Regions from separate parts of the Streptomyces sp. NPDC059092 genome, predicted to be linked through region 4. Evidence: riboswitches for the same ligand, from Rfam matches in the RefSeq annotation. Region 4 holds a riboswitch; each other region holds the start of a gene.

Region 1 (5,082 bases), on a different contig from region 4:
GGCCAGGCCGACGATGATCAGACCCGTGCGGTACTCGGGCAGGTCGGGCAGGAAGATCCAGGCCAGCGCGAACATCACGGCCGGGCCGGCGATCCAGTTGACGACCAGCGAGGACACCAGCAGCCCGCGGTCGCCGGTGACCGAGTCGAGCCGGTCGTAGCGGACCTTGGCCAGGACCGGATACATCATGATCAGCAGACCGGCCGCGATCGGCAGGGAGATCCCGCCGATCTCGACCTTGGCCAGGGCGTCGTCGAGCCCGGGGATCATGCGCCCCAGACCCAGGCCAGACGCCATGGCGAGCAGGATCCAGACGGCCAGGAAGCGGTCGAGCGTCGAGAGCCGCGCGACGACGGTGTCCGTGCCGGGAGCGCCGGGAGTGCTGGGCGTGGCGGGTGCGGCGGGCGTGGTGCTCCCGGGGCTCCCGGATGTCGGTTCGGCGCCGGTCACGGGCAGGTCCTCTTCGTATCCGCGCTGCGGGTGGCGCGGGCGGTGGCGGCGAGCGCCGTGAAGGAACCGGCCACGGCTTCGAGGACCTCGGGCCTGAGCTTGTAGTACGTGAACCGTCCGCAGGGTTCCGTCTCCACCACCCCGGCCTCGCGCAGCACCCGCAGGTGGTTGGAGAGGTTGGTCTGCTTGGCGCCGGTCTCCTCGACCAGGTGCGTCGTGCAGAGCGTCTCGCGGGCGAGCAGGGTGACGATCCGGAGCCTGAGGGGGTCGGACAGAACCCGGATCAGGTCAGTGTCGACTGAAGTCATCATGGGCTGATACTTTCACATCAGTGGTGGCTGATGTCACCAGGCGGCGGATTCCCGTCGCGAGTTGCGCGGGACCCGAGTTGCGCGGGACCCGAGTTGCGCGGGACACGAGTTGTGCGAGATCGAGTTGCGCGAGATATGAGAAGGAGAGACCGCCAGATGTCCGTCAAGCCCGCTGTGCTGTTCGTCTGCGTCCACAACGCCGGCCGTTCCCAGATGGCCGCCGCCTGGCTGACCCACCTGGCCGGAGACCGCGTCGAGGTGCGCTCCGCCGGCTCCGACCCCGGCGACGCGGTCAACCCGGCCGCGGTCGAGGCGATGGCGGAGGTCGGCATCGACATCTCCGCCGAGACCCCGAAGATCCTCACGGCCGGCGCCGTCGAGGAGTCCGACGTCTGCGTCACCATGGGCTGCGGCGACACCTGCCCGGTCTTCCCCGGCAAGCGCTACCTCGACTGGGCCCTGGACGACCCGGCGGGCCGGGGCGTCGAGGCCGTACGCCCCATCCGTGACGAGATCAGGAAGCGTGTCGAGGACCTGATCGCCGAGATCGCGCCGGGACCGGGGCGCCCGTAGGTGCCCCGGCCCCGGCCCTCCGCGTGCCGCTCGGTCAGGACGCGGGCAGTTCGCCGCGTACCGTACGGGCGGCGGCGACCAGGTTCTCCAGGGACGCCCTGGTCTCGGGCCAGCCGCGGGTCTTCAGGCCGCAGTCGGGGTTGACCCAGAGGCGTTCCGCGGGGATGGCCTCCAGGCCCTCGCGGAGCAGGGCGGCGGCCTCGGCCGCGTCGGGGACGCGCGGGGAGTGGATGTCGTACACGCCGGGGCCCGCCTCGCGGGGGTAGCCGTGGGCGGCGAGTTCGCGGGCGACCTGCATGTGGGAGCGGGCGGCCTCCAGGCTGATGACGTCGGCGTCGAGGTCGTCGATGGCCTGGACGATGTCGCCGAACTCGGCGTAGCACATGTGGGTGTGGATCTGGGTGTCCGGGCGTACGCCGCTGGTGGTGAGGCGGAAGGACTCGGTCGCCCAGTCCAGGTAGGCGGCGCGGTCGGCGGCGCGCAGGGGCAGGGTTTCGCGCAGGGCGGGTTCGTCGACCTGGATCACCGAAGTCCCGTCCGCTTCGAGGTCGTTGACCTCGTCGCGGAGGGCGAGGGCGACCTGGCGGGCGGTGTCGCCGAGGGGCTGGTCGTCGCGGACGAAGGACCAGGCCAGCATGGTGACGGGCCCGGTCAGCATGCCCTTGACGGGGCGGTCGGTGAGGGACTGGGCGTACGAGGTCCAGCGCACCGTCATCGGTTCGGGGCGGGAGATGTCCCCGGCCAGCACCGGCGGGCGGACGTAGCGGGTGCCGTAGGACTGCACCCAGCCGTGCTGGGTGGCGAGGTAGCCGGTGAGCTGTTCGGCGAAGTACTGCACCATGTCGTTGCGCTCGGGCTCGCCGTGGACCAGGACGTCGATCCCCGTCTTCTCCTGGAAGGAGATGACCTCGCCGATCTCGGCGCGGATGCGCTCCTCGTAACCGGCCGTGTCGGTCCGTCCGGCGCGCAGGTCGGCGCGGGCCGTGCGCAACTCGTCGGTCTGCGGGAACGAGCCGATGGTGGTCGTCGGCAGCAGCGGCAGTCCGAGGTGGGCGCGCTGGGCGGCGGCGCGCTCGGTGTACGGCTGGGAGCGGCGGCCGTCGGCGTCGGTGACGGCGGCGGTCCTGGCCCGTACGGCCGGGTCGTGGGTGAGCGCGGAGTCCGTACGGGAGGCGAGGTCGGCCCGGTTGGCGGCGAGTTCGGCGGTGATGGCGCCGGTGCCCCGGGCCAGCCCCTTGGCCAGGGTGACGATCTCGGCGGTCTTCTGCCGGGCGAAGGCGAGCCAGCGCAGGACCTGCGGGTCGACGTCCCGTTCCACCGTGGTGTCGAGCGGTACGTGCAGGAGGGAGCAGGACGCCGCCACGTCGACCCGGGCGGCGAGGCCGAGGAGCGTGGCGAGGGTGGCGAGGGACTTCTCGTAGTCGTTGATCCAGATGTTGCGGCCGTTGACGACGCCCGCGACGAGCCGCTTGCCGGGGAGTCCGCCTGCGGCGGCGAGGTCGTCGAGGTTGGCTGCCGCCGCGTCGGTGAAGTCGAGCGCCAGGCCGTCGACCGGGGCCTTCGCCAGGACGGGGAGCGCGTCGCCGAGCCGGTCGAAGTAGGAGGCGACCAGCAGCTTGGGCCGGTCGGCCGAGCCACCGAGGTCGCGGTAGGCGCGGGCGGCGGCGTTCAGCTCGGCGCGCGTACGGTCCTGGACCAGCGCGGGCTCGTCGAGCTGCACCCACTCGGCGCCGGCGGCGCGCAGGTCGGCGAGGACCTCGGCGTAGACGGGCAGCAGCCGGTCCAGCAGGGTCAGCGGCTCGAAGTCGCCCGCGACTCCGGGGGCCGGCTTGGAGAGCAGGAGATACGTGACGGGGCCGACCAGGACCGGGCGGGCGGTGTGCCCGAGCGTCAGGGCCTCCGTCAGCTCGGCGACCTGCCGGGTGGAGTCGGCGGTGAAGACGGTGTCGGGGCCGAGTTCCGGGACGAGGTAGTGGTAGTTCGTGTCGAACCACTTGGTCATCTCCAGCGGCGCGACATCCTGCGTGCCGCGCGCCATCGCGAAGTAGCCGTCGAGCGCGTCGGCGGTGACGGCCGCACGGTGCCGTTCGGGTACGGCGCCGACCATGACGCTGGTGTCCAGGACGTGGTCGTAGTACGAGAAGTCGCCGGTCGGCACCTCGTGGACGCCCGCGTCCACCATCTGCCGCCAGTTGGTCCGGCGCAGGCCGGTCGCCGTCTCCCGGAGGGCTTCCGCGGTGACGCGGCCCTTCCAGTACCCCTCGACGGCCTTCTTCAGTTCCCGGTTCGGGCCCTGGCGGGGGTAGCCGTACACGGTGGCCCGTGCTGCCGCGGCTGCGGACTTCGTTGTCACGGAAATCTCCTTCGCGAGATGACTCCTGAACATCCCGGGGACGGGACGCGAGCGCGAAGGGGTGACGAAACCCGACGTTCGGTGCGGCGCCTCGGGCGCGCTCGTCCGTCCGGTATGTACGCCGACCCGCCCACGAGGTCACCGGGATATCCGCACGCGATCGGTCGCGTACGGGCAACGGGCAGGTCTTCGGACTCGCGGGCACGTCTGCCGAGGCAGACACCTACTGGCCGTCGCTTCCCGGATCCGGCCGGATCCAGTGCGTATGACGGCGGTCGTTCCCGCTCACCGCTGCGGGGCAGTCCCGGATTCCCACCGGGTTCCCTCTTACGACGCGTCTGCCTGGAGGGCAGGGCGAACCAGCTGCACCCGCCAGGCTAGAGCGTGGACACCCCCTTGGCCGAATGCGTTCACATTCCGGAATGTGACATGGGCCACGGAATCGTGTCGCGGAGCGGAACGGAGCGCGGCATCCTGGACCTGACCGGCGTTCCGGAGGAAGGGGACGCGGGATGGAGGGGCGCGTCGGCGTGACGACCGGTAGCGGGCCTGGACGGGCCGGCGCCCGTCTCCTCGGTGGTCCGATCCTCGGCCTGCTCCCATGGATCATCTTCGCCGTGGTGCCGGGACCGGACCGGAGACGTGAGCGCCGCCGCCCGCTCGGCATGATCGGTCCGCGGTGACCTCATTCGTGTCCGGTCCTCGGGGCGGGCGCCTCCGCGAAGATCCAGCGGTTGGCCGCCAGCGCGTCGTTCGGCTCGGGGAGCGGACCGCGCCCGTGGAGGCGGGTGAAGTCGAACGGCGAGCGGACCGAGACCGACCAGCCCCACCGGGCGAGGTCGGCGGCCGACGCGGGGCGCGGATCCGGGTCGAAGAGGGACGGCAGGTCGATGTCGATCCGCGCCTTCGTCGTCGTGTAGACCGCACTGGCACGTACGTCCGCCCCCTCCAGGTTCTTGATCTCGTACGCCAGCGTGCTTCCGGGCGCGCTCAGCCGGTCCACCGTCGCGATGAGGTGCCGCTCGGCCGCCGCCGGGAGGTACAGCAGCAGCCCCTCGACGAGCCAGGCGGTCGGTACGGCCGGGTCGAAACCCGTGTCGGTCAGCGCGTCCGCCCAGTCGAGCCGGAGATCGGCCGCGAGCGGTCTGCGCTCGGCCACGGGGACGGCCCCCGCCCCGTCGAGTACGGCCTGTTTGAAGGCCATCATGCCGGCGGTGTCGATCTCGTGGATCACACAGCCGGGCGGCCAGCCGAGCCGGAACGCCCGGGAGTCCAGGCCCGCGCCCAGCAGCACCACCTGGCGCACGCCCGAGTCCGCCGTACGGAGCAGATGGTCGTCCAGGACCCGGGTGCGCAGGGCGAAGTACCGGCCGAGGCGGCCCCAGAGCGGGTCCG
Region 2 (5,082 bases), on a different contig from region 4:
TTCACGCCCTCCGACAGGGCGCGTTCGATGTCCAGCGCCCCCACGAGCCGGTCCTCGGACGCGCCCACGGGCAGCTCGACCATCCGCGCGGCCCGCGCCTCGGCGGACGCGCCCCCGTGCGGCCCGTCGGGGCAGCGCGGATCCGGCGCGGCCGGGTCGCAACTGAACCGGCACCCCGTCACCACCGGCACCTCGGGCAGCAGGGCGGCCAGCGCCCGTACCGCCGTCGACTTCGCCGTGCCCTTCTCACCCCGTACGAGGACGCCGCCGACCGCCGGACTGACCGCGTTCAGCAGCAGACCGAGACGGAGATCGTCCATGCCCACCACGGCGGTGAACGGGAAAGGGGTGCTCATAGGCTGATCGCTCCTTCGAATGACGCATCGATGACCGGGCGGCGTTCCACGGTGCTCACGGGGCCCCCGGAGGGATGAACGGCAGCCCGGCAGGGGCGCCCTCCTCGATCAGGCGCAGCAGCGCGGCCGTGTCCGCGTGCTCCTCGACGAGGTCCGCGAGCAGGTCGAGCTGTTCCTCGCGCAGTGCGCCGAAGCTCGTTCCGGGCGCGGGCACGAACCGCCGGCCCGCCGCCCGCGCCACCTCCGTCAGGAACCGCCGCCGGAACGCGTCGCTCTCCAGCGCCCCGTGCCAGTGCGTGCCCTGGACGGCCCCGGACCGGCAGCCGTCCAGGGCCCGCCCCTCCGGATCCGTGACGAAGGCGTCCCCGCCGCGCACGTCCGCGACGCCGTGATGGATCTCGTACCCCTCGACCCGCTCGCCGAGGGCCACCCCGGCCGGCCGCGCGAGGGTCTTCTCCCGCTCGAACCTGACCCGTACGGGCAGCAGTCCGAGCCCGGCCACCGAGCCCGCCCGGGACTCCACCTCGTCGTCGATCCGCTCGCCGAGGATCTGGTAGCCGCCGCAGATGCCCAGCACGGGGCGGCCCTCGGCGGCCCGCAGGGCCAGCGCGTCGGCCAGCCCGCGCTCCCGCAGCCACGCCAGCGCCCGCACCGTGCCGCGCGTGCCCGGCACGATCACCAGGTCCGCGTCGGCCAGCTCCTCGGGACGGTCCACGAACCGCACCACGACCCCGGGCTCCGCCGCCAGCGCGTCCACATCGGTGAAGTTCGACATGAGCGGTACGGCGCAGACCGCGACCCGCAGCACGTCCTCGCCGTACGGGGGAGCCACCACCGACTCGCGCACGGCGCCGCGCAGCGAGACCCGCAGCCCGTCCTCCTCGTCGATCCCCAGACCGTGCCGGAAGGGCAGCACCCCGAGCGTGGCCCGCCCGGTCAGCCCGCGCAGCATGTCGAGCCCCGGCTCCAGCAGCGAGACATCGCCCCGGAACTTGTTGACGAGATACCCCGCGACCAGCGCCTGGTCCTCCGGGCTCAGCAGCGCGGTCGTCCCGAAGAAGGAGGCGAAGACCCCGCCCCTGTCGATGTCCCCGACCACGACCACCGGCAGCCGCGCGGCCCGCGCGATACCCATGTTCACGATGTCGGTGCGGCGCAGATTGATCTCGGCCGGGCTGCCCGCGCCCTCGCAGATCACGGCGTCGTACGTGGACCGCAGCTCCTCCAGGCACTCCAGCACGGGCCCGAGCAGCGCCTCCTGCCGGCCGCCGTGCAGCGCCTTCCCGGGGGCCGGCCCCCCGGACCCCCCGAAGAATCCACGGGCACTCAGCTCCCCGACCGGCTTGCCCATCAGCACCACCTGGCTGCTGCGGTCGCTGCCCGGCTTCAGCAGCACGGGGTTCATCAGCGCGGTCGGCTCCACCCGCGCGGCCTGCGCCTGCATCGCCTGGGCGCGCCCGATCTCCGCGCCCTCGCGCGTCACGAACGAGTTCAGCGACATGTTCTGGCCCTTGAACGGCGCGACCTTCACGCCCCGGCGCACCAGCCAGCGGCAGATCCCCGCCGTGACGACGCTCTTGCCCGCGTCGGAGGTCGTGCCGGCGATCAGCAGCCCTCCGCCGCGCCCCGCACGCCCGCTGTTCCGGCTCATCCACGCCTCCTGGTGGTCCTGATCCCGCGCACCGCGCCGTACCCGAGACGGGCCGTGACGCAGGCCGCGAGGGCGAGCACGTTGACCCGGCGGGCCAGCCGTACGGCGCGCTCGATGTCCGGGACCCCGACCGGGCGTCCCGTGCCGTTCAGGACGGGGCGGTGCTCCACGCGCCCGCCGTACGCGAGCGTCCCGCCGAGCCGTACGCCCAGCGCCCCGGCGAACGACGCCTCCACGGGGCCCGCGTTGGGGCTCGGGTGCCGGTGCGCGTCCCGCCGTACGGCCCGCAGCGCGCCGCGCCCGTCCTCCCCGGCGACGACGGCCAGCGCGGCGGTCAGCCGGGCCCCCGGCCACCCCACGACGTCGTCGAGACGGGCCGACGCCCAGCCGAACCGGCGGTAACGGTCGCTCTTGTGACCCACCATCGCGTCCAGCGTGTTCACGGCGCGGAACCCGACGAGCCCCGGCGCCCCGGCGACCGCGCCCCACACCAGCGCGCCCACGACGGCGTCGGAGGTGTTCTCGGCGACGGACTCCACGACGGCGCGCGCGATCTGCGCCTCGTCCAGGGAGTACGGATCACGGCCGCACAGGTTCGGCAGACGTTCCCGGGCGCCTTCGAGGTCCCCGGCGGCCAGCGCCGCGCCGACGGCCCGCGCCTCGCGGCCCAGCGAGGCGCCCCCGACCACGGCCCAGGTGGCCGCCGCGGTCAGCGCCACGGAGGCGGCGGGGTGACGGCGTACCCCGGCGGCGGCCAGTGCCGCGGCCCCGGCGGCGCCTCCGGCGCAGACCATGGTGTGCAGCGCGCCCCAGCCTCGGTGGTCGCGCCACAGCGCGCGCTCGACGGCCCCCGCGGCCCGGCCGAAGGCGGCCACCGGATGCCCCCGGCGCGGATCGCCGAACAGCCGGTCGCCCAGGAGGCCGAGGGCGGCGCCGTACGCGAAGACCCGCTCGGCGGCAGGGGCGGCTGAGCCGCCGCGCGCGGCGGAACCGCAGCCAGGCATGGCGAAGTGTCCTCACTCAGGGTCCGCGCCCCGGTTCGACGTTCGTAGTGCGACGGCGAGAGTTCCTGGCTCCTGGAGGCGAGGCTCACAGTGACAGTGGCGGGACCGCGCCGGATTCGCACCGGCTTCCTCTGCTGCCGTCGTCAATGGCCCCGGAAGTCCACCACGCTCCGCAACACCCGTCAACTCATCCTTGACCTGCGACGGGACAGTGTGCGGAGCCCCACATCGGACCGGTCGGCCGATGCGGGGCTCCTGTGCGGACCGCGGTCGGGGTCAGGCCACGATGAGGCTGATCCCGTACGCGACGGCCCCGACGCAGAGCGCGAAGCACAGGTAGGCGCCGGCGCGGGCCGCGAGCGGCGCGGGTCCGGTGGCGGGTGTGGAGGCGGCGGCCGAGGTTCCGGCCGGGCCCGGTGCCGCCGTGGATCCCCGCTTGGCGAGGCCCACGATGCCCAGGGTGAAGAGGCCCACGAGGGCGACGGTCGCCACCAGGCTGACGCCGAAGACGGAGCCGAGTGCTGCCCAGTCGATGTTCATAGGGTCGCTTCCTTACACCGTGGCGGGGCGGGCCGGTTCGGCCTGGTCCGGGGCGGTGGCCGCGGGGGCCGGGATGGTGGTCGAGAGGTCCTGGCCGGCGGCGCCCGCCGGGGGAGGCGGGGTGACGGCCGCGATGGCGGTGGTCACCACTCCGGCCGGCTCGGCGGTGAGGCCCGTGCCGGCGGCGGGCTCGGCGGTGACGTTGGTGTGGTCGACCGGACGGCGGCGCGAGGCGAGCCAGATCCCGGCGGAACCGGCGACCAGCAGGACCGCGACGACGACGATGCCCCAGGCGCCCTGGCCGGTCAGGAACTCGGCGCCGGCGGCGACCAGCCCCGCGGCCGGCAGCGTGAGCCCCCAGGCGACGAACATCCGGGTCGCCGTGGACCAGCGCACCACCCCGCCCTTGCGGCCGAGCCCCGCGCCCATCACGGCGCCGGAGCAGGACTGTGTGGTGGAGAGCGAGAAGCCCAGGTGCGAGGAGGCCAGGATGACCGTCGCGGCGCTGGTCTGGGCGGCGAAGCCCTGCTGCGGCTGGAGGTCGGTGAGGCCGGTGCCCATGGTGCGGATGATGCGCCAGCCGCCGAGGTACGTGCCGAGCGCGATCGCGATGCCCGCGGAGACGATGACCCACAGGGGCGGGTTGGAGCCGGGGGCGAGGACACCGCCGGTGACCAGGGCGAGCGTGATGACGCCCATGGTCTTCTGCGCGTCGTTGGTGCCGTGGGCGAGGGAGACGAGCCCGGCGGAGGCGATCTGCCCGACCCGGTAGCCCTTGGCGGTGGCCTTGTCGTCCGTGGCGCGGCCGATCCGGTACGTCAGCTTCGTCGCCAGCAGGGCGGCGAGGCCGGCGACCACGGGGGCGGCGAGCGCGGGGATCAGGACCTTGGTGACGACGACGCCGCCGTTGACGCCGGAGGCGCCGACGGACATCAGGGTGGCGCCGATCAGCCCGCCGAAGAGCGCGTGGGAGGAGCTGGACGGGAGTCCGAGCAGCCATGTGAAGAGATTCCACAGGATGGCGCCGACGAGCGCCGCGAAGATCACTTCTGTTCTGATGCCCTGTTCGTTGATGAGCCCGCCGGAGATCGTCTTGGCGACCTCGACGGACAGGAACGCGCCGACGAGATTCAGGACCGCGGACATACCCACCGCGACCTTGGGCTTCAGAGCGCCGGTCGAGATGGTCGTCGCCATCGCGTTGGCGGTGTCGTGGAAACCGTTCGTGAAATCGAACACGAGAGCTGTCACGATCACAATCGCGAGCAGCAGCGTGATGTGTTCCATTGACCCAGGACCCAGGCAATCGTTCGACGTCGGTGGCCACGGTGAACGTAGGGAGTCAGGGTGAACGGAAGATGAACTGGGTGGGTCCGCACGGTGACCCACCCGGTGGAGATGTCCGCGACGCCTGGCAGGATCGGCGTATGACGGATGAGCGGACCGGCGAACACGGTGAACGGACCGGCGGGCAGGGCGAATCGGCGGTCGGGCGGGGCGCCCTGGAACGGGCCTGGGCGGAGCTGGTCGA
Region 3 (5,082 bases), on a different contig from region 4:
CGCGCTCGCCGCCGTCCCCGCCGCCCGGGGTCACAGCTCGTCCAGCGACGTCAGCCCGTCCTGAATGGCCCGCGCGACCAGGTTCGCCTTGGTCGTCGCGGGCCGGCCCGCGTTGGCGTACTTGATCCGTACCCGCTCCAGATAGGTGTTCACCGTACGGACCGAGAGGCCCAGGCTCGCCCCGACCATGGCCTTGGACTCCGACTGGAACCACTCCAGCAGCACCTCCACCTCGCGCGGGGTCAGCGCGGGCCGCCCCTTGCGCGCGTCGCTGCCGAACGCCCCGGCCAGCGCGGGCGGTGTGTAGGGGCGGCAGTCGGCCGCCGCCAGGGTCGCCGCCATGAGGTGCCGTTCGCCCTCGGCCTTCGTGAGGTAGGTGAACGCGCCCAGATCCAGGCAGGTCAGCGCGGTCTCCTGGCTGTCCTGCATGGTGTAGACGATCACCTGCCGCTCCCGCGCGACCAGCTGCCGCAGCTCGGGGTAGGCGGGCAGCCCTGCCGACCTGCCTGGGCCGAGCTGGAGGTCCAGCACCACCACATCCGCGTCCCGGCCGGGTCCGCTCGTCGCCACCGACAGGTCGGGCCCCTTGGCGGTCACCGTGATCGGCCGCTCCGAGGCCGCGTACCAGGACTCGATGCCCGCGAGGACCACCGGATGGTCGTCGATGAGGGCGACGTTCACGGGATCGCTCACCGGGTCGCTCACAGGCGCGGTTTCGGGCATCCCTCATTGTCCGTCGCGCCGGGCCGCCGCCGGGCGGAAAGCGCCGGAAAGTGCCGCAGTAGGGCGGAAAACCGCCTGTGATAGCTTGCCGAGGCCAGTCGAACCCATGTACGTGGGTCAGGGAATCCGGTGCGAATCCGGAGCTGACGCGCAGCGGTGAGGGCGACGGGCGGGGCATCGGCCACTGGACGGAAGTCCGGGAAGGCGCTCCCGTCCGGATGACCCCGAGTCCGAAGACCTGCTGGCGGCCTCCGTCCGCGTCCCGTGGCGGGGGAGCACCGTACGACCGGGCTCCGCGCATGGGCCCTCGACGCAGAGGAACGACTCCGTGCCGATCGCACGTCTTGCCCGCCCCACCGCTCTTCTCCTCGCCGTCGGCACCCTGCTGCTGACCGGCTGCGGCGGACAGGGAACGACCGCCCAGGACAGCGCTCCGGGGGCCGGGTCCGGGGATGCCGGGAGCGCCGGCCATCCCCGTACCGTCATCAACTGCGGTCAGAAGGTACGGATCGACGCGCCGCCCGCGCGGGCCGTCTCGCTCAACCAGGGCACCACGGAGATCATGCTCTCCCTCGGCCTCGGCGACCGGATGGCCGGCACCGCCACCTGGACCGACCCGCTGCCCGAGGGCCTGGAGAAGGAGAACGCCAAGGTCGAGCGGCTGGCCGACAACGGCCCCTCCTTCGAAAAGGTCCTGGACGCCGAGCCCGACTTCGTCGCCTCCTCCTTCGAATCCACCCTGGGCAAGGGCGGCGTGGCCACGCGCGCGCAGTTCGAGAAGCTGGGCGTGCCGACGTACGTCTCCCCGTCCGACTGCGCCAAGGACAACACCGGCGCCACCGACGGATCGCGCGCGAAGCCGCTGACCATGGAGGACATGTACGGCGAGATCCGCGATCTGGCCACGGTGTTCGACGTCGAGGACCGGGGCGCCACGCTCATCAAGAACCTGAAGGACCGGATGAGCAAGGCGGTCGCCGGGATCGACGCGAAGAAGGCGAAGGACACCACCTTCCTCTACTGGTTCGCCAACTCAGAAGCCCCCTACATGGGTGGCTGCTGCGGCGCGCCCGGCATCATCACGGGGGCCGTCGGCGCGAAGAACGTCTTCGACTCCACCCATGACGAGTGGCCCCAGATCAACTGGGAGACGGTCGCCGACCGGAACCCCGACTTCCTGGTCGTCGGCGACCTCTCGCGCAAGTCGCAGACGGCCGAGACGGCGGCGAAGAAGATCGAGTTCCTGGAGACCAACCCGGCCACCAGGAACATGGACGCGGTGAAGCACCAGCGGTACGTCCGGCTCAGCGGCCAGGCGCTCAACCCGAGCATCCGTACGGTGGAGGGCGTCGAGCGGGTGGCGGCGGCGCTGCGCGCGTACGCGCCCGCCAAGTGACCACCGCCGAGCGGGACACGCCCCCGGAGCCGGCCACGACGATCGAGCGGGACTCGGCACCGGAGTCGGCACCGGAGTCGGCACCGGAGTCGGCACCTGAGTCTGAGCCGCCGGCGCCCGCCGTGCCGGGCGCGGTCCCGCCCCCGGCCGGCCGGTTCCGCCGGGTCCGGACGGCGGCCTGGGCCCGCCCGGTCGGCTGGGCCTGCGCCCTCGCCGCGCTCGCGGTCTCCGTCGCCGTGGCGATCACCATCGGGCCCGCGGACATCCGCGTCGGCGACGTCTGGTCGGTCGTCGCCGCGCACCTGGGCTGGGGCGAGTCGCACCTCACCGCGATCCGCGACGGCATCGTCTGGAACCTGCGGCTGCCGCGCACCCTGCTCGCCGCCGTGTGCGGCGCCGGGCTCGCGGTGTGCGGCGCGATCATGCAGTCCCTGCTGCGCAACCCGCTCGCCGACCCCTTCGTCCTCGGGGTCTCCTCGGGGGCGTCCACCGGCGCGGTCCTGGTGGTCGTGCTCGGGGCCGGGGGAGGGGCGCTGTCCATCTCGGGCGGCGCGTTCCTCGGCGCGCTGTGCTCCTTCGCGATGGTGCTGGTGCTCAGTCACACGCTGGGCGGGACGACGGACCGGGTGGTGCTCTCCGGGGTCGCCGCGATGCAGCTCTTCTCCGCCCTCACCTCCTTCGTCGTGATGACCTCCGCCGACGCGGAGACCACGCGCGGGGTGCTGTTCTGGCTGCTCGGCTCGCTCAGCGGCGCCGACTGGACCGACGTCCAGGTCTGCGGCGCCGTCCTCGCGGTGGCGCTGCTGGTGTGCGGCGGGTACGCGCGCACGCTCGACGCGTTCGCCTTCGGGCAGGACGCCGCCGGGCACCTCGGCGTCTCCGTGGCCCGTACGCGCCTCGTCCTGCTCTGCGTCACCGCGCTGCTGACGGCCGCGCTGGTCTCCTCGGCCGGCGCGATCGGCTTCGTCGGGCTCGTCCTGCCGCACGCCGCCCGCGCCCTGGTCGGCCCGGGACACAGCAGGCTGCTGCCGGTCACCGCGGTGACCGGGGCGGTCTTCCTCGTGTGGGTCGACACCCTGGCCCGTACGGTGCTCGACCCGCAGGAGGTGCCGGTCGGCGTGGTGACCTCGCTCATCGGGGTACCGGCGTTCGTCCTGGTCCTCCACCGCACCCGGAGGACACGTTGACGACGACCGCACCGCCCGGCCTGACGGCCGACCGGGTCTCCCGTACCGCCGGGGGCCGGCTCATCCTCGACGGCGTCTCGATCACGCCCCCGCCCGGCGCCACGGTCGGGCTGCTCGGCCCGAACGGCTCGGGCAAGTCCACCCTGCTGCGGTTGCTCTCCGGTGTCCTCGCCCCCACCTCGGGCGTCGTCACCCTTGACGGCAGGACGCTCGGCGAGGTGGGCCGCAGGGCGGTCGCGCGCCGGGTCGCCGTGGTCGAGCAGCAGACCGACACGCAGGTCGAGCTGAGCGTCCGCGAGGTCGTACGTCTCGGCCGCGTCCCGCACCGCCGTGCCTGGTCGGCGCCGTCCGCCGAGGACGACGCCGCCGTACGGACGGCCCTGGACCGCACCGCGCTGACGGACCGCGCAGACCAGTCCTGGCACACCCTGTCCGGCGGCGAGCGGCAGCGCGTCCAGATCGCCCGCGCCCTCGCCCAGGATCCCCGCGAACTCCTCCTGGACGAGCCGACCAACCACCTCGACATCCAGCACCAACTGGAGCTGCTGAACCTGGTCGCCACGCTCCCGGTCACCACCGTCATCGCCCTGCACGACCTGAACCTCGCCGCGATGTACTGCGACGAGGTCGTGGTCCTGCGCCAGGGGCGCGCGGTGGCGGGCGGCGTCCCGGCCGATGTCATCACCGAGGATCTGATCGCGGACGTCTACGGCGTACGGGCGGCGGTCACCCGGGACGACGGCGGGGGACGGCCCCATGTGCGGTTCCTCGGCACGGTCCCCCGGGGCCGCGGCGGCTCCGGGCAGCCCGGAGCCTGGGTGACGGGCGCAGGGGCCCCGGAGCCCGGGTGACGAGCGGGAAAGGCTTACTGCATATGATGCGCAAGTGCCGAACTACCGCATTCGAACCGCGACCCCTCAGGACGCCGACGCCGCCCGCGTGGTGATGCTCGACACCGTTTACCACGACTTCCGTTCGGGGTATGTGCCGCGCTGGCACGGCGACATCATCGACATAGAGGCCGCCTACCTCGTCCCCGCGCGCCACACCCTGCTGGTCGCCGTGGAAGAGGGCGGAGTTGAGGGGGAGGGTGGTGCGGAGACGGTCGTCGCCACCGCGGCCCTCGACTCGCGAGGCCCGGCACACCCACCCAACCCCCTGTGGCTCGCGGAGCGTTACCCGTCCGGGGAGACCGCCCAGCTCCGCCGGGTCTACGTACGTCCCGCCCACCGCCGCCAGGGGCTCGCGCGCGAGCTCGTGCGGGAGCTGCTGGACTTCGCCGCGGCGGACGGCGGCTACTCCTCGGTCTATCTGCACACCGACCCGGCGGTCACCGGCGCAGAGCCGTTCTGGCGGTCGCTCGGGAAAGTGGTGTGCGACGAGCGGGAGGGCTCGGAGGGCGGCGCCGGGGCTCCCGGGCCCCCCGGTGGCGCGGGGAGCGTCGTCCACTTCGAAGTCCCCATGGTCTGACGCGAAGCCCCTCGACCGGCCTGGTGAAAACGATTGTCATGTAGCCTTTCGTTCGCCCTTGCCCGAGGGACCCGCACAAGGCCGCTCATCGCGTAGAGAACGAGGACCATGCGCCCTGCCCACCGCCGCCGCCCGGCCGCCGGTCTGCTGCTCGCTCCCCTGCTCGCCCCGCTGCTCACCGGCTGCTTCGCCGCCGACGGTGGCTCCTCCGGCGCGCCGGGCTCCGGCTCCGGGGCGTCCGACGGTGCGCGGCTGCGGATCGCGCTGGCCTTCCCGCCGTCCGAGAACCTCTCCCCGTACGGCGCC
Region 4 (5,082 bases):
GTCCACGCCCTGGCGGACCGCCACAAGGTGAAGGCGGGTGTACGGGACCCGGCGCGGATAGGCCTCGCGGACGAGAACCTGACGGTCGTCCGGGCGGACGCCCTCGACGCCGCCTCGGTGGGGGAGGTCGTCGAAGGGGCCGACACCGTGCTCTCCGGGGTGGGCCCCGCCGCCCGCCACGACCCGGCCAGGCCCGCGTCCACCTCGGCGCGGGCGACGGTCGAGGCGATGTCGGCGGCCGGGGTGCGGCGGCTCGTCGTGGTGAGCGCGGCGCCGCTGAACCGTACGGGCGTGGCCCAGACCTGGCTCGCGCACCGGGTGATCACACCCATGATGTGGGCGCTCCTCAGGGAGGTGTACACCGATCTGGAGCTGATGGAACGGACCCTGGCCGACAGCGATCTCGACTGGACGTCGGTACGGCCGCCCCGGCTGACGAACGGCGCGGGCCGGGGCATCTACCGGCACGCGATCGACGCGGGCCCGCCCGGCAACCGCATCGCCCGCGCCGATGTCGCCCGCGCCATGCTCGACTTCATGGCGGCGCCGGAGACGGTACGCCACGTCGTGGGCGTCAGCGAGTGACCTCCCCCACGGCCCCGGCGGCGGCCGGCACGGCATCGGAGGCGGAGGCGGAGGCGGCAGCCACCCCCGGCCGGAGCGCCCGCTCGGCCAGCGCGCCGAAGATCAGCCCGAAGGCCGTCCACAGCAGCGCCTGCACCCCCAGCGACGCGAGCCTGAACTCCCAGAGCAGCGCGGCGGGGAAGGACGCGGGAACGGCGTCGGTGTTGGCGGGCAGCACCAGACAGGCGACGGCCACCACGGCCACGTAACCGCCACCGGCGGCGAGCGACGCGTTCCAGTTGCCGAGCCGCGGCGCCAGCCGCCGGCCCGCGATGACGGCGACGACCGCCAGCAACACGCTGAGCAGGATCATCAGGAAGAAGAGCGTGGTGCGTCTGCCGATGGTGTCGGGGTTGCCGACGGCGGGCGGCGCCGCCGGATACTTCAGGAACGGCACCAGATAGACGGTGGTGAAGGCGGCGCCCGCGACCAGCGCAGCGGTCGCCCGTGGCCCGAACCGGCCGATCCTGCCCAGGCTCACGGCGAAGACCAGCGAGGCGATACCGCCCAGGGCCACGCCGTACACCAGTACGCCGGTGGCAAGTCCGAACGTCGACTGGACGGGCCTGCTGACCAGTTCCTCTTCCTCCTCCTCGGGCGCGGCGGAGTCCCCCGCCGCGCCGTGTTGATGCGCCGGGGCGGACCTGCTCTCCTCCTGCGCGATGGAGTCCCGTACGGACGGCTCACCCGCGAAGTAGGCCAGCGCGAAGGCGAACAGCCCGGCCAGCACGCCCGCGACCATGCCGCGGACCAGGAGGATTCTGACGGTGGAGGCATGCATGCGCGTATATCTCCGTACTCTCCGTGCTCCGTGATCGCCGTCAGGTCAGTGGCAGGGGAAACCGAGCAGATGACGGCCGTCGTGCACCCACTCGTGCACTCCGGCGCCGGAGATCACCGAGGTGGCGCCCTGTTCGGCGCCGACGAAGTAGAGCAGCACCAGCATCAGGGTGCCGACGAAGACCGCCCACGGCAGAACGGCGCGCAGCGGCAGCGGAGCCGGTACGGCGGCGGTGGACGAGGTGGGCGCGACGGCCCCGGTCGTAGACGCTATGGACGAAGCCACGGCACATCCTCCTTGGGGAACTCGCGTCCCGTTGCATGGAGCTCGAACGACGGCCTTCGGGTCTGACTCACCGGGCCCCCGCCGCATGGCACGCGGCCGGTACCCCGGCATACAGTGGCGCGACCGTGCCGGAATCTCACCGGACTTCCGTCTCGCCGTCGTGGATATCGACGTGAAGGTACCGCGAACCGGCAGACGGGCCAAGGGGGCCCTTCTCATGACGATCCGCGTGCTGCTCATCTCACCCGCCATGGGACCGGCCCTGCGCGCGGCCCGCTTCGGCGAGGAACCGCCGGAAGGCCCAGACCCCGAGGCACCCGGGAACAGCCCCGGACCGGACACCGCCGAGGACAGCTCCGGAACGGACAGCGCCGTGGACAGCCGCGCCGTCGACGCCGCCGGGGTGCGCCGGACCGAGGCCGTACGGGAGGACTTCCTCCGCACCGCCCGTACCGCCGCCCTGTACGTCTCGCCCTCGCCCCGCTGCCGTACGACCGCCGGCCTGCTCGGCCTGGACGCCCGGCCGCTGCCGGACCTCGCGCCCTGGGCGATGGGCCGCTGGCGGGGCAGGACCCTCGACGAGGTCGCCGCCGCGGAACCGCGGGAGGTGGGCGCCTGGCTCACCGACCCCGCCGCCGCGCCGCACGGCGGGGAGTCCCTGCTCACGCTCAACGCCCGGGTCGGCCGGTGGCTCGACACACTGAGCCCCGACGAGCCCCGCGTGGTCGCCGTGGCCGAACCGGACATCGTCCGCGCCGCGGCCGTCCACGCCCTCGGCGCACCCGCCGGCGCGTTCTGGCGGTTCGACGTACGGCCGCTGACCGCCACCGAGTTCACCGGGCGGGACGGCCGCTGGAACCTGCTCGGCGGCCGTCCGCTCGCCGGCGAAGAGGCCGCCGGGCAGGAAATCTGAGGGTCAGCCGCGGCCCTTGGCGCGGTCCAGCGCGGCCACGCCCACGGCCGCCAGGCCGACCTGGATGATCAACTCGATCCAGTCGAAGCCCTTGGTGTCCGCGACGCCGAACGCCGCCGCGACAAACGTACCGACCAGCGCGGCGACGATACCGACGCCGATGGTCCACAGCACCCCGATGCGCTGGCGCCCAGGCACCACGAGCCGCCCGAGCACGCCGATGACGATGCCGACGACGATGGCAACGAAAATGCCGGAAATCTCCATGTCCCCTCCTCGTTCGCCCACTTACCGCCGAAAGCGGTACTCGCGGAACGTGTGCCCGCCCTGGGAACGTCGAATCCTCGCCGCCGCCCGCAGCCCCCACGGCCCCAGGCCCGCACGCCCCGGGGGGACTTACGGCCGCGGCGTCCAGCCCGGGTCGCGACCCGTCAGCGCCAGCAGCACATCGAACGGGGCGGCGTCCGGCGCCACCGCCACCGGATCCCCGAACACCCCCATCCGCCGGGCCGTCGGCGCCAGCGCCCCGAACTCCGCCAGCAGCACCCCGACGAGCGCCGCGTCCGGCTCGTACGGCAGCCCCGTCGCCCGCGCCAGGTCCCACGCGTGCACGGTCAGATCCCCGAGCACCATCGACCCGACCGTCCTGGCCGGCAGCCCCATCGCCCCCGACGTGCCCTCCTCGGCGCCCGGCGCGTCCCACGCCGCCACGAGCCGCGCCGTCTCCTGCGCGAACCGCTCGCGCCACTCCCCCGTGAGATGTTCGGGAGCGGCGCCGAAGTCGGCGTCCCGCTTCGCGGCGAGCGCCTGGAAGTTCACGACGACCTGGAAGAGATGGTCCGCGAGGGCGTGGACGTCGTACGCGGCGCACGGCGTCGGCGCGCCGAGCTGGTCGTCGCGGATGCCCCGGACGACGGGGACGGCACGGCCGGCCGCCGTCCTCAACAGTGTGCTGATCCTGGTACCGGTCTCGGTCTCGGTCTTGTCGTTCATGGCTCCGACCGTAGAAACGGCGCAGCCGCGCGTCTTGAACAAACGCGACACCCGACCACGGGACACCCGAACAGACGCGACATAGGATCCGGTCATGGCTGGTCCGCGACGTGACACCCGGGGCATCGTCGACGCCCCCGGCCTCTTCGCGCGCGTACGGTTCCGCCGCCGCGAGCCCGCCCCCGCGCTGCGGCCGTACCTGGAGCACTACTGGCTGATCGACTGGGACCTGGACCAGCCGTACGTCTCCCACGTGGTGCCGCACCCCTCGGTGAACGTGGTGTTCCAGCGGTACGGCACCGCCGCGCCCTTCGGCGAGGTCGCGGGCATCGGCCTGGAGCTGTTCGCCCAGAAGCTCGCGGGCCGCGGCCGGGTCTGCGGCACCCAGTTCCGCCCCGGCGGCTTCCGGCCCTTCGCACCGCACCGGCCCGTGGCCCACTGGACGGGGCGCCGCGTCCCGGTCGCCGACGTCCTGCCCACGAGCGACGCGGACCTCGCGGCGATCCTGGGCCCGGCGCCCCGGGACCCCCAGGACCCCCGCGGCGCACGGGGTGCCCCGGACGACGAGGACGCGCGGGTCGCCGCGCTCGACGCGTATCTGCTGGGCCTCGGCCCGCGCCCCGACCCACGGGCCCTGCGCGCCATGGCCCTCGTCGACCGGATCAGGACGGACCCGACGATCCGGCGCGTCGCCCGCCTCACCGACGAGGAAGGCGTCTCGGCCCGCTCGCTGCAACGGCTGTTCGCCGAGTACGTGGGGGTCGGCCCGAAGTGGGTCATCCTGCGCCACCGCATCCACGAGGCCCTGGAGCGCGCGGAGTCGGGCGCCGTCGACTGGCCCGCGCTCGCCGCCGACCTCGGCTACAGCGACCAGGCCCACCTCGTCCGCGACTTCACGGCGACGGTCGGGGTCCCGCCCACGGCGTACGCCCGCACCCGCCCCCCGGAAATCCCTGGCCCGACAGGCCGCGCGGTGACATCCTGACGGCGTGAACGGACCGGAAATCCACATCACCTTCGCCCCCGAACTGCGCCTCTTCGTCCCGGCCGAGCGCCGCGAGGGACGTACGGCCCTGCGCACCGACGGCTCGTCCACCCTCGGCCACGCCGTCGAGTCCCTCGGCATCCCGCTCACCGAGGCGGGACCGCTCCTGGTCGACGGCCACGAGGTGCCCTTCTCGCACATCCCGGCCGCGGGCGAGTCCGTGGACGTACGGTCCGTGCCCCGGCCGCAGACCGTGCCCGGCGCGCCCCTGCGCTTTCTCCTGGACGTCCATCTAGGCACCCTGGCGCGCCGGCTGCGGCTGCTGGGCGTCGACGCGGCGTACGAGAGCGAGGACCTGGGCGACCCGGCCCTGGCCGCGCTCTCCGCCGCCGAACGCCGGGTGATGCTCTCCCGCGACCGCGGACTGCTGCGCCGCCGTGAGATCTGGGCCGGCGCGTACATCTACAGCGACCGGCCGGACGACCAGCTCAGGGACGTCCT

The links. A riboswitch is a leader RNA that binds a small molecule or an ion and turns the genes downstream of it on or off. The one in region 4 is predicted to bind cobalamin.
Region 1: it holds a riboswitch for cobalamin, as region 4 does, so the genes downstream of both, metE (5-methyltetrahydropteroyltriglutamate--homocysteine S-methyltransferase) here and ACFXPL_RS18335 (CbtB-domain containing protein) in region 4, are expected to answer to the same signal.
Region 2: it holds a riboswitch for cobalamin, as region 4 does, so the genes downstream of both, ACFXPL_RS31530 (cobalamin biosynthesis protein) here and ACFXPL_RS18335 (CbtB-domain containing protein) in region 4, are expected to answer to the same signal.
Region 3: it holds a riboswitch for cobalamin, as region 4 does, so the genes downstream of both, ACFXPL_RS02580 (ABC transporter substrate-binding protein) here and ACFXPL_RS18335 (CbtB-domain containing protein) in region 4, are expected to answer to the same signal.

Annotation. Positions count from the first base shown of each region.
Region 1 is NZ_JBHZEJ010000011.1:39,055-44,136, forward strand. It holds gene arsB (ACR3 family arsenite efflux transporter) at 1-456, opposite strand, end outside; gene ACFXPL_RS09475 (ArsR/SmtB family transcription factor) at 447-761, opposite strand; gene ACFXPL_RS09480 (arsenate reductase ArsC) at 918-1,334, shown strand; gene metE (5-methyltetrahydropteroyltriglutamate--homocysteine S-methyltransferase) at 1,369-3,687, opposite strand; cobalamin riboswitch at 3,850-4,048, opposite strand; gene ACFXPL_RS09490 (SAM-dependent methyltransferase) at 4,373-5,082, opposite strand, start outside.
Region 2 is NZ_JBHZEJ010000076.1:20,582-25,663, reverse strand. It holds gene ACFXPL_RS31540 (putative cobaltochelatase) at 1-356, opposite strand, end outside; gene ACFXPL_RS31535 (cobyric acid synthase) at 412-2,007, opposite strand; gene ACFXPL_RS31530 (cobalamin biosynthesis protein) at 2,004-3,011, opposite strand; cobalamin riboswitch at 3,048-3,168, opposite strand; gene ACFXPL_RS31525 (hypothetical protein) at 3,288-3,551, opposite strand; gene ACFXPL_RS31520 (anion permease) at 3,564-4,838, opposite strand; gene ACFXPL_RS31515 (class II aldolase/adducin family protein) at 4,979-5,082, shown strand, end outside.
Region 3 is NZ_JBHZEJ010000002.1:250,717-255,798, reverse strand. It holds gene ACFXPL_RS02590 (hypothetical protein) at 1-64, shown strand, start outside; gene ACFXPL_RS02585 (DNA-binding response regulator) at 31-723, opposite strand; cobalamin riboswitch at 802-984, shown strand; gene ACFXPL_RS02580 (ABC transporter substrate-binding protein) at 1,052-2,119, shown strand; gene ACFXPL_RS02575 (FecCD family ABC transporter permease) at 2,356-3,306, shown strand; gene ACFXPL_RS02570 (ABC transporter ATP-binding protein) at 3,303-4,157, shown strand; gene ACFXPL_RS02565 (GNAT family N-acetyltransferase) at 4,192-4,776, shown strand; gene ACFXPL_RS02560 (ABC transporter substrate-binding protein) at 4,885-5,082, shown strand, end outside.
Region 4 is NZ_JBHZEJ010000028.1:43,552-48,633, forward strand. It holds gene ACFXPL_RS18325 (NAD(P)-dependent oxidoreductase) at 1-585, shown strand, start outside; gene ACFXPL_RS18330 (CbtA family protein) at 575-1,405, opposite strand; gene ACFXPL_RS18335 (CbtB-domain containing protein) at 1,451-1,690, opposite strand; cobalamin riboswitch at 1,767-1,891, opposite strand; gene ACFXPL_RS18340 (histidine phosphatase family protein) at 1,908-2,603, shown strand; gene ACFXPL_RS18345 (GlsB/YeaQ/YmgE family stress response membrane protein) at 2,607-2,870, opposite strand; gene ACFXPL_RS18350 (TIGR03086 family metal-binding protein) at 3,000-3,596, opposite strand; gene ACFXPL_RS18355 (DUF6597 domain-containing transcriptional factor) at 3,691-4,581, shown strand; gene ACFXPL_RS18360 (Mut7-C RNAse domain-containing protein) at 4,586-5,082, shown strand, end outside.